DNA from 2 places in the Amycolatopsis sp. FDAARGOS 1241 genome. Region 1 is predicted to be linked to the other one. Evidence: riboswitches for the same ligand, from Rfam matches in the RefSeq annotation. Region 1 holds a riboswitch; the other holds the start of a gene.
The links. A riboswitch is a leader RNA that binds a small molecule or an ion and turns the genes downstream of it on or off. The one in region 1 is predicted to bind thiamine pyrophosphate.
Positions count from the first base shown of each region.

Region 2: linked by a shared signal. The riboswitch ahead of I6J71_RS04315 (thiamine ABC transporter substrate binding subunit) and the one ahead of thiO (glycine oxidase ThiO) in region 1 are both predicted to bind thiamine pyrophosphate.

Region 1 is NZ_CP069526.1:239,570-243,784, reverse strand. Features, by position in the region: gene I6J71_RS01145 (thiazole synthase) at 1-647, opposite strand, end outside; gene thiS (sulfur carrier protein ThiS) at 649-849, opposite strand; gene thiO (glycine oxidase ThiO) at 849-1,949, opposite strand; TPP riboswitch at 1,944-2,049, opposite strand; gene thiE (thiamine phosphate synthase) at 2,080-2,745, shown strand; gene I6J71_RS01125 (hypothetical protein) at 2,750-3,568, opposite strand; gene I6J71_RS01120 (threonine/serine dehydratase) at 3,720-4,215, shown strand, end outside.
Region 2 is NZ_CP069526.1:893,449-897,663, reverse strand. Features, by position in the region: gene I6J71_RS04320 (iron ABC transporter permease) at 1-726, opposite strand, end outside; gene I6J71_RS04315 (thiamine ABC transporter substrate binding subunit) at 702-1,760, opposite strand; TPP riboswitch at 1,779-1,891, opposite strand; gene I6J71_RS04310 (4a-hydroxytetrahydrobiopterin dehydratase) at 1,924-2,217, shown strand; gene I6J71_RS04305 (trans-aconitate 2-methyltransferase) at 3,307-4,215, opposite strand, start outside.

The DNA of each region.
Region 1 (4,215 bases):
TCGGGGTCCTTGGCCCGGGTGACGGCGGTGGACAGCAGCACGGCGTCGCAGCCGAGTTCCATCGCGAGCACCGCGTCGGAGGCGGTGCCGATGCCCGCGTCGAGGATGACGGGGACCATGGCGCGCGCGACGATCAGCTCGATGTTGTGCGGGTTGCGGATGCCGAGGCCCGTGCCGATCGGCGCGCCCAGCGGCATGACGGCCGCGCAGCCGGCTTCCTCCAGGCGCAGCGCGAGCACGGGGTCGTCGTTCGTGTACGCGAGCACGGTGAACCCGTCTGCGGCCAGCCGCTCGGCGGCGTCCAGCGTTTCGAACGGGTCGGGCAGCAAGGTGCGGTCATCGGCGTGGACCTCGAGTTTGATGAGGTCCGTCTCGAGCGCCTCGCGGGCCATCTCCGCTGTCAGCACGGCTTCGGCGGCCGTGCGGCAGCCCGCCGTGTTCGGCAGCAGCTTGATGCCCAGCCGGCGCACCAGACCCAGCACACCGGTGCCGTGCTCGGCGTCCGCCTTGCGCATGGCGACGGTCGTGAGCTCGGTGCCCGACGCGATCAGCGCGCGTTCCAGCACCGAGAGGTTCGCCGCGCCACCGGTTCCGATGATGAGCCTCGACGAGAGCTTGTGCTCGCCGATGACCAGAGCGTCGTCCACCTCAACCTCCCTGAACCGCGGTCAGCACGTCGATGTTCGCACCCTTCGGCACCACCGACTCCCCCCACTCGCCCCGGCGCACGACCACGCCGTTCACCGCGACGGCCACGCCCTGGGGCGAAACGTCGAGCGCGTCGAGCAGCTGTGCCACCGTCGCGCCGTCGGGGAACTCGCGCCAGTCCCCGTTGACCTTGATCTCCATCAGACTCGTTCCTCCACTGCGGAATTCGGACGCGAAGCGGGCAACCGGGCGGGCGTGGCCGCACCGATCTCGTCCGGCGGCCGCTCGCCGGTCAGCCAGGCGACCACGGCGTCGGCGGTCACGGGGGCCATCAACAAGCCGTTGCGGTGGTGGCCGGTGGCCGCGTACACGCCTTCGCCGAGCTCGCCGATGTACGGCAACGCGTCGCGGCTGCCCGCGCGCAGGCCCGCGGCCGTCTCGACGAGCTCGTACTCCGTGATCCCCGGCAGGATCCGTTCGGCGCCTTCGAGCAGCTCACGCACGCCCCGCGCGGTCACGGCCACGTCGAAGCCCGCTTCGTACTGCGTCGCGCCGAGCACCAGCTCGCCGTCGGCGCGCGGCACCAGGTAGATCGGCCGGCCCTCGACCATCGCGCGCACAGTGTACGGCGGAGGCGGCAGGCAACCCCGGCGTGGCCGCAGCCGCAGGATCTCGCCCTTCAACGGCCGCACGGCGTCGGCCAGCAGCGGGTGCAATCGGCCCGTCCACGCACCGGCCGCCAGCACGACGGGACCGGTCACCTCGTCGAGCCGGGACATCCGCGCCGGCGAGAACTCGACCCCGCGTTTCGAGCACGCCTGCAGCAGCGCCGTGAGCAGCTTCCGGTTGTCCACGGCCAGGTCGCCGGGCACGTGCAGACCGCTGCGCACGGCCCCGAGCCCCGGCGCGAGCTTGCGCGCCGCCCGGCCCGTGAGCCGCTCGACTGAGCGGCCCAGCGACGTCAGGTACTCCGCGAGGATGTCCAAGTGCCCCGCATCGGCGCTGTCGAACGCCACGACGATCGTGCCGTGCCCAGCCAGTCCGGGGTCCGTGCCCTCGGCCTCGAGGTCACGAGCGAACGCCGGCCAGCGCCGCAGCGACTCCTCGCCCAGGCTGAGCACGTGTTCCTCACCCGGCCACGCCTCCGTGACCGGCGCCAGCATCCCGCCGGCCACCCACGACGCACCGCCCTCGCCGGGCGAAGGGTCGAGCACCGTCACGCGGTAGCCGCGGGCCGCCGCGCGCCAGGCCGCGGACAGGCCGATCACACCGCCGCCGACGACGGTGAGGGTCTTGCTCATGAAAATCACGCTCCCTGCGCCGGCATGACCCGGATCAGGTTCCACGGTCGGAGCGGCAGCTCCCTCTCAGCCCGTGCCTCGGGCTCCCGTGCGGACCTCCCCACCGTAGCGCGCGGGTAACGTCGCCGCCATGCCCGCCTTCACCGGAGAACAGATCCGCACCCGCCTGGCCGGTTCGCGGCTGTACCTGTGCACCGACGCCCGCTCCTCGCGCGGCGACCTCGCCGAGTTCGCCGACGCCGCGCTGGCCGGCGGCGTCGACATCGTCCAGCTGCGTGACAAGTCCGGCGGCGCGCCGCTCGAAGCAGCCCAGGAGATCGCGGCTCTGGAAGTGCTCGCGGAGGCCTGCGCGCGCCACGGCGCACTGCTCTCGGTGAACGACCGCGCCGACGTCGCGCTCGCCGTGGGCGCCGATGTGCTGCACCTCGGCCAGGACGACATCCCCGTGCCGCTCGCCCGCCGGATCCTCGGCGACGACGTCGTGATCGGCCGCTCCACACACTCCGTCGAGCAGGCCGAAGCAGCCGCCGCGGAGGACGGCGTGGACTACTTCTGCACCGGCCCGTGCTGGCCGACGCCGACCAAGCCCGGCCGCCACGCCCCCGGCCTCGACCTGGTGCGCGCGACCGCGGCGAGCGGCACCGGCCGCCCGTGGTTCGCGATCGGCGGCATCGACGAGCAGCGCCTGCCCGAGGTGCTGGCGGCCGGCGCGTCGCGCATCGTCGTGGTCCGCGCCATCACCGACGCCGACGACCCGGCCGAAGCCGCACGCAAGCTCAAGGCCCAGCTCGGCTGAGGCGTCACGGGGTCGGGGTCGCCGACCCCGCCTTGGTCCGCGGCTGGCTCTGCGTGGTCGACGTCGCGCCACCCGTGCTCGACGGCGGCGGCGTCTCGCTGACGGAGCTGCCGGAGCTGCCGGACGTCGGCGTCTCGGTGGTCGACGTGCTGGACGACGACGTGGTCGGCGGCGGCGTCTGCGACACACCGGTCGACGGCGGCGGGCTGTTCTCCGACGTCGCCGGCGGGTTGTCGTCGTGTGTCTGCTGCTGCGTCGTCGCAGGGTTGTTGCGGGCGGAGAAGACCCCCGGGCCGACGGCACCGCCAGTGGTCGCATCGAGCCCCAGCGACACGGCGATGGCGATCGCCGTCGCGAGCACGCTCGTGCCGATGATGATTGGCCAGCGCAGCTTTCGCAGCTTGTCGGCGAACGACTCGGGTTCCTCGGGCTGGGTCTTCGCCTGAGCCGTCGGCGAGAGCTTCGAGAGTCGGACGGTCGGCATCTCCGACGGGTCGAGCGGCAGCAGCACGGTCGGCATCTGCGCGGGGTCGTCCACCGGCCGCAAGCCCGGCCGGCTCGCCCGCCGCTGTCCCGCCGTCACGATCACGTCGCGCGCCTTCAACGCGGCCTCGCGCCCGCGCTGCAGCGAACGCAGGTACAGCTCGCCGCCCACGGTGGTGATGACGCTCGCGACCCCGGCCCCCACCACGGTGCCGGTGACGCCGAGCGTCGAACCCAGCAGCGCAGCCGTCACCGCGGCCAGCGCGGTGGCGAGCACCTGCACCGTCCGCGGGCTCTTCTTCTCGCCCTGCTCCGCAGTCTTTTCCCGCTCGTCGACCATGATCCCGTTCTGTAGTCCCGTCTCATCCCCAAAACTCCTCAACGATGAAGGCGCTCGGCGAACTCCCGGCGTTGCACAAGCGTGAGCGACGACACGTCGACCGTCCACAGTGGATGGATCATGACCCACACTTTCCTGACATACTCACCACATGCGATTGGTGACGATCTCCGAAATCGAGGCCGCGGCGAAGCGCGTGGCGGACCACGCCGTGCACACTCCGTTGTTGCGCCAGCCCTGGGCGGACGGCGAACTGTGGCTCAAACCCGAGAGCTTGCAACAGATCGGCGCGTTCAAGATCCGCGGCGCCTTCAACGCGATCGCTTCGCTCGACGACGCCGCCCGGGCGCGCGGCGTGGTCGCCTACTCCAGCGGTAACCACGCGCAGGCAGTCGCCTACTCCGCGAACGCCTTCGGGATCCCGGCCGTGATCGTGGTGCCCGACGTCGCGCCGCGGCTCAAGGTCGAGGCCACCCGGCGCTGGGGAGCGGAGGTCGTGGAGGTGCCGATCGCGGACCAGGCGCCGGCCGCCGACGCGCTCGCAGCCGAGCGCGGGCTCACGCTCATCCCGCCGTTCGACCACGCCCACGTGATCGCCGGACAGGGCACCGCGGGCCTGGAGATCGCCACCGACCTGCCGGACGTCG
Region 2 (4,215 bases), 650 kb from region 1:
GAGCACGGCGGCGAACTGGATCAGCGACAGCGCGGCGGCGCCGGAGAGATCCAGCAGATCGACCGTGCGCAGGTAGATCTCCGTCTCGAGCGTGCGGTAGCGGCCGCCGCCGAGAATGAGCACCACGCCGAAACTGGTGGCGCAGAACAGGAACACGACCGCGGCGGCCGACGCGACGGCCGGGGCGAGCGCGGGCAGCGTCACCGTGCGGAACGCGCGCCACGGCGAGGCACCCAGGGCTCGGGCGGCCTCCGTCGCTCGCGGGTCGAGGTGAGCCCACAGCCCGGCGACGGTCCGGGCGACCACGGCGACGTTGAAGAACGCGTTGGCCAGCACCAGCGGCAGCACACCGCCATCGGGCCACAGCGCGCGGAACGCGAGCCCGACCACCACCGTGGGCAGCACGAACGGCACCAGCACCAGCGTGCGCGCGAGCCCGACGCCGGGCAGCCTCACGCGCGCGAGCACGTACGCCACTGGCAGCCCCGCGACCAGGGCGACGACCGTCGACGCGGCGGCGCTGACGAGCGTGAACGCGGCGAGCTGCCACGTCTGCGCGTCGGCCAGGACCGTGTCGACGCCACCCGCGGAGAAGCCGCGGCCGAGGATCGCGACGACCGGCCACGCGAAGAAAACGACCAGGAACGCGACGGGCAGGAGGCCGAGCAGCGCCAGGCCCGTGGTGCGCAGCCGGGCCGGTGTCACGCCCCCATGAGCGAGCGCCATGCACCGATCCACTTCTCCCGGCCGGCCTGGATCTGGTCGGCAGGCAGTGTCGCCGGGTTCTGCGGCAGCGGCGCGGCGGTGGTCCAGCCGGCGGGCAGGTCGACGCCCTCGCGGGCCGGGTAGACGTACATGTTGGCCGCAACTGTCGTCTGGAACTGCTGGGACAGCAGGAAATCGACGACCTTCTGCGCCTGCGGCACCTGCTTGCCGTTCGCGAGCACACCGGCGTACTCGATCTGGCGGAAGCACGTGTCGAGCAGGGCCTTGGTGCGCGGCTTGCCGTCGTCACCGAGCTCGGCGGCGGGCGAGGACGCGTAGGAGACGACGATGGGGCGCGGGCCCTTGCCCGACGAGCCGGAGAAGTCCTTGGTGTAGGCCTCTTCCCAGCCGCTGTCGATCTTCACGCCGTTGGCCTTCAGCTTCGTCCAGTAGTCCTGCCAACCCTGTTGGCCGAACTTCGCGACGGTGCCCAGCAGGAACGCCAGCCCCGGCGACGCGGTCGCGGCGCTTTCGGCGACGGTGAGGTCCTTGTACTTCGGATCGGTGAGGTCCTCGTAGCTCTTGGGCTCGGGCAGGTGGTGGGACGCGAAGTACCCGGTGTCGATGTTCACGCACACGTCGCCGACGTCGACGGCGGACACGCGGTGCTGCGGGTCCACCGAGTAGCGCTGCGGGCCGCGGTCGGCTTCGGGGCTGGTGTAGGCCTGGAAGACGCCCTCACTCAGCGCGCGCGAGGCGAACGTGTTGTCGACGCCGAACGCGACGTCGCCGATCGGGTTGGCCTTGGTGAGCACCAGCTTGTTGGTGAGCTCGCCCGCGTCGCCGGACTTGAGGATCTTCAGCTTGATGCCCGACTGGCGCTGAAACGCGTCGAGCACGTCCTGCGGTGCGGCGAACGAGTCGTGGGTGACGAGCGTGACCGTCGGGGTCTGCTGGGTGTCGCCACCCGTGCCGGCGCCGGACAGCGAGCACGCGCTCGCCAGCGCCGTGACCGTGGCCAGGGCCAGCACTGTGCGTGCGGTCCGCGGAATCATCTGCCCTCCTGTCGCCGTGTGCGGGAGAGCGGGCCTCCCTGCGCCGGCATGATCCGGAATCAGGTGCGAACGGTCGCGGGTCGCACACCCGCCTCTCAGCCCGGCTGCACCGGACTCCCGTGGCAACCGTGCAGCGTAGTCCAGTGCGCGTCACCATGGAGACATGGCGGAACTCCTGAGCGACTCCGAAGTCACTTCAGCGCTGTCTGCTGCCCCCGATTGGCAGCTCGACGGCGCCTCCATCGTCCGCACAGCCGACCTCCCCTCCTTTGCGGCCGCCATCGCGGCGGTCACGCGCGTGGGGTTCTTCGCGGAAGCGGCGGACCACCACCCGGACATCGACGTCCGCTGGCGCACCGTCACATTCCGGCTGAGCACCCACTCGGCGGGCGGCCTCACCGCGAAGGACTTCGCGCTGGCGGGACAGATCGACCAGGTGCTCGCCGCGGCCGTGTGATCCCCGCAACGCCCGCGACACCGTTCCCGGCGTCGTGCGTCTCCCCTGCGTACAGCGTTTCGAGGGGAGCAAGGAATGACCCAGGCAATCGTCGTGGGAGCCATCTCGTTCGGCCTGATGGTGGCCGCCGCCGGGGGCGTGCTGTGGCACACCGCGCGCACCCGCCGTGATCTGGAGCACAGGCAGTAACACCGGCGTAGATCAAGGCGCTATCCCAGCGGAATCTTCGGCACTCGCCCCGCTAGGACACGCGATGAACAACTCGTCCGCCACCCTCTCCGCCACCCAGCGCGCCTGGATCACGATGTTCGCCACGGCGTTCACCCTGGGTGCCCTGATCGTCCTCGGCCTGCTCGGCTGAAGTCGTCGCCGCGGCAGCCACCCTGCGCCTGGTTGCCGCGGCGCGTGAGCCCTTGGCCTGAACTAGGTCTCAGGCCAGGGGCGCTTTTCAGTGTCGTGGGTCGCGGCGAGTCGGCGCGATCGAGCATCGGGTGCAGCTGCGGCATCCGGGCGTGCTCGCCGCCGTGCGGCGCGCGTCGAACCCGGAGAGCCGGCACGAATCCAGAGCTGCCGAGTGTCAGCCGCTGCGCATCCGCACTGAATCGGGTCTGAACCGTTCGCAACAGCGGTTCGCCTCGCGCCGACTCACCGGTATGAGGCACCCCGTATCCGCCGTGGTGGCCGCGCTGTGTCTGGCTGCCGGAGCGTGCGGCGGACCCGCAGATCCAGCGCCTACGGCTCCACTGTCGAGCTCGGTCCCGCCCGTTGCGCCGGTCCGCCCCGAGCGAGCCGACGTCAACGCCGACCACCCGAACAGCGCCCAGCAGTCCGGCACCGCCGAGCACCAAGGCGACGTCGAGCACCCGGAAACCGACTCCGTCGCGCAAGCCCGCGGCCCGCGATACCGGCCCTGGCTGCGGGCAACGGGCGGTTGACAAGGGCAAATTCAACCCGAGCTGCAAGGAGTACCAGGGCTACCTGGACCCCCGGCGGTGCCCGGCGCGGCAAAACCTCGGGCGACCTCCAGTACGACTGGGCGTGCGAACAGGGCTTCCTGCCGAAGGACGAGTGCTGAGTCGACGCAGCACCTCAGTCGACGGGCCGGCGGCCGGCGACCAGCACCGGGCCGCCCGGGACCGTCGGGAACTGCTGCACCTCCCCGAGGCCCGCGGTCTCGAGGGCGGCCACCATGCGGGCGGAGTCGTAGGTGTTGCCGCCGTTGCGAACGGCGGTCCACCGGCCGACGGCGGCGCGCAGCGGGTCCGGCGGCGCCGGGTTCGTGCCGGCGACCACCCAGCCACCCGGGACGAGCGCGGTGATCAGGCGCGGCAGGGCCCGCAGGACGACGTCCTCGGTGAGGAACGGCACGGGCAACCAGACCAGGTCGTAGACGTCCACCTCGGCCACGTCGGCGACGTCCTGGTGCCGGACGGTCACCCGGTTCGCCGCCTCTCCGCCGTCGGCCAGTTCGGTCTTGGCCAGCTCCAGTGCGCGCTCCAGGACGTCGATCCCCGTGATCTCGGCCTGCGGCAGTGCGCGCACGAGGGCCAGCGCCAGCGCCACGATCCCGGTGCCGACGTCGAGCACCCGGCTGCCCGGCACCGCCAGGCGCTGTGGCAACCCTGCCAGCCGCGGCACGATCTTCGTGGCGAGCGCGCGCCCAGTGACCGCCGAAGCGCGGCCCTGGCTCAGCAGGACCTCGTCGCTCTGCGCCGACCAACCGGCGTGCCCCGCGTCCTCGCCGGCCGCCGCGGCCACCGCCTGGCGCAGGGAGCTCAGTTTCGCCGCGGCCACCCCAGCCGGCTCGGCCGTGGCCAACGACGGGTGCGGCACCAGCTCGTCACCGTCCCGCCGCACGAGGCCGGCCGCCTCGAGCACCGCCGTGCACTCGGGCGCCGCCGCGAGCACGTCCGCCCATGGCCGGTCCGCGGCCTCACGCTGCGTCGCCACCACCGCTGCGTACGCCCACACCGCCGCTTCCAGTGCGCTCACCGGGTC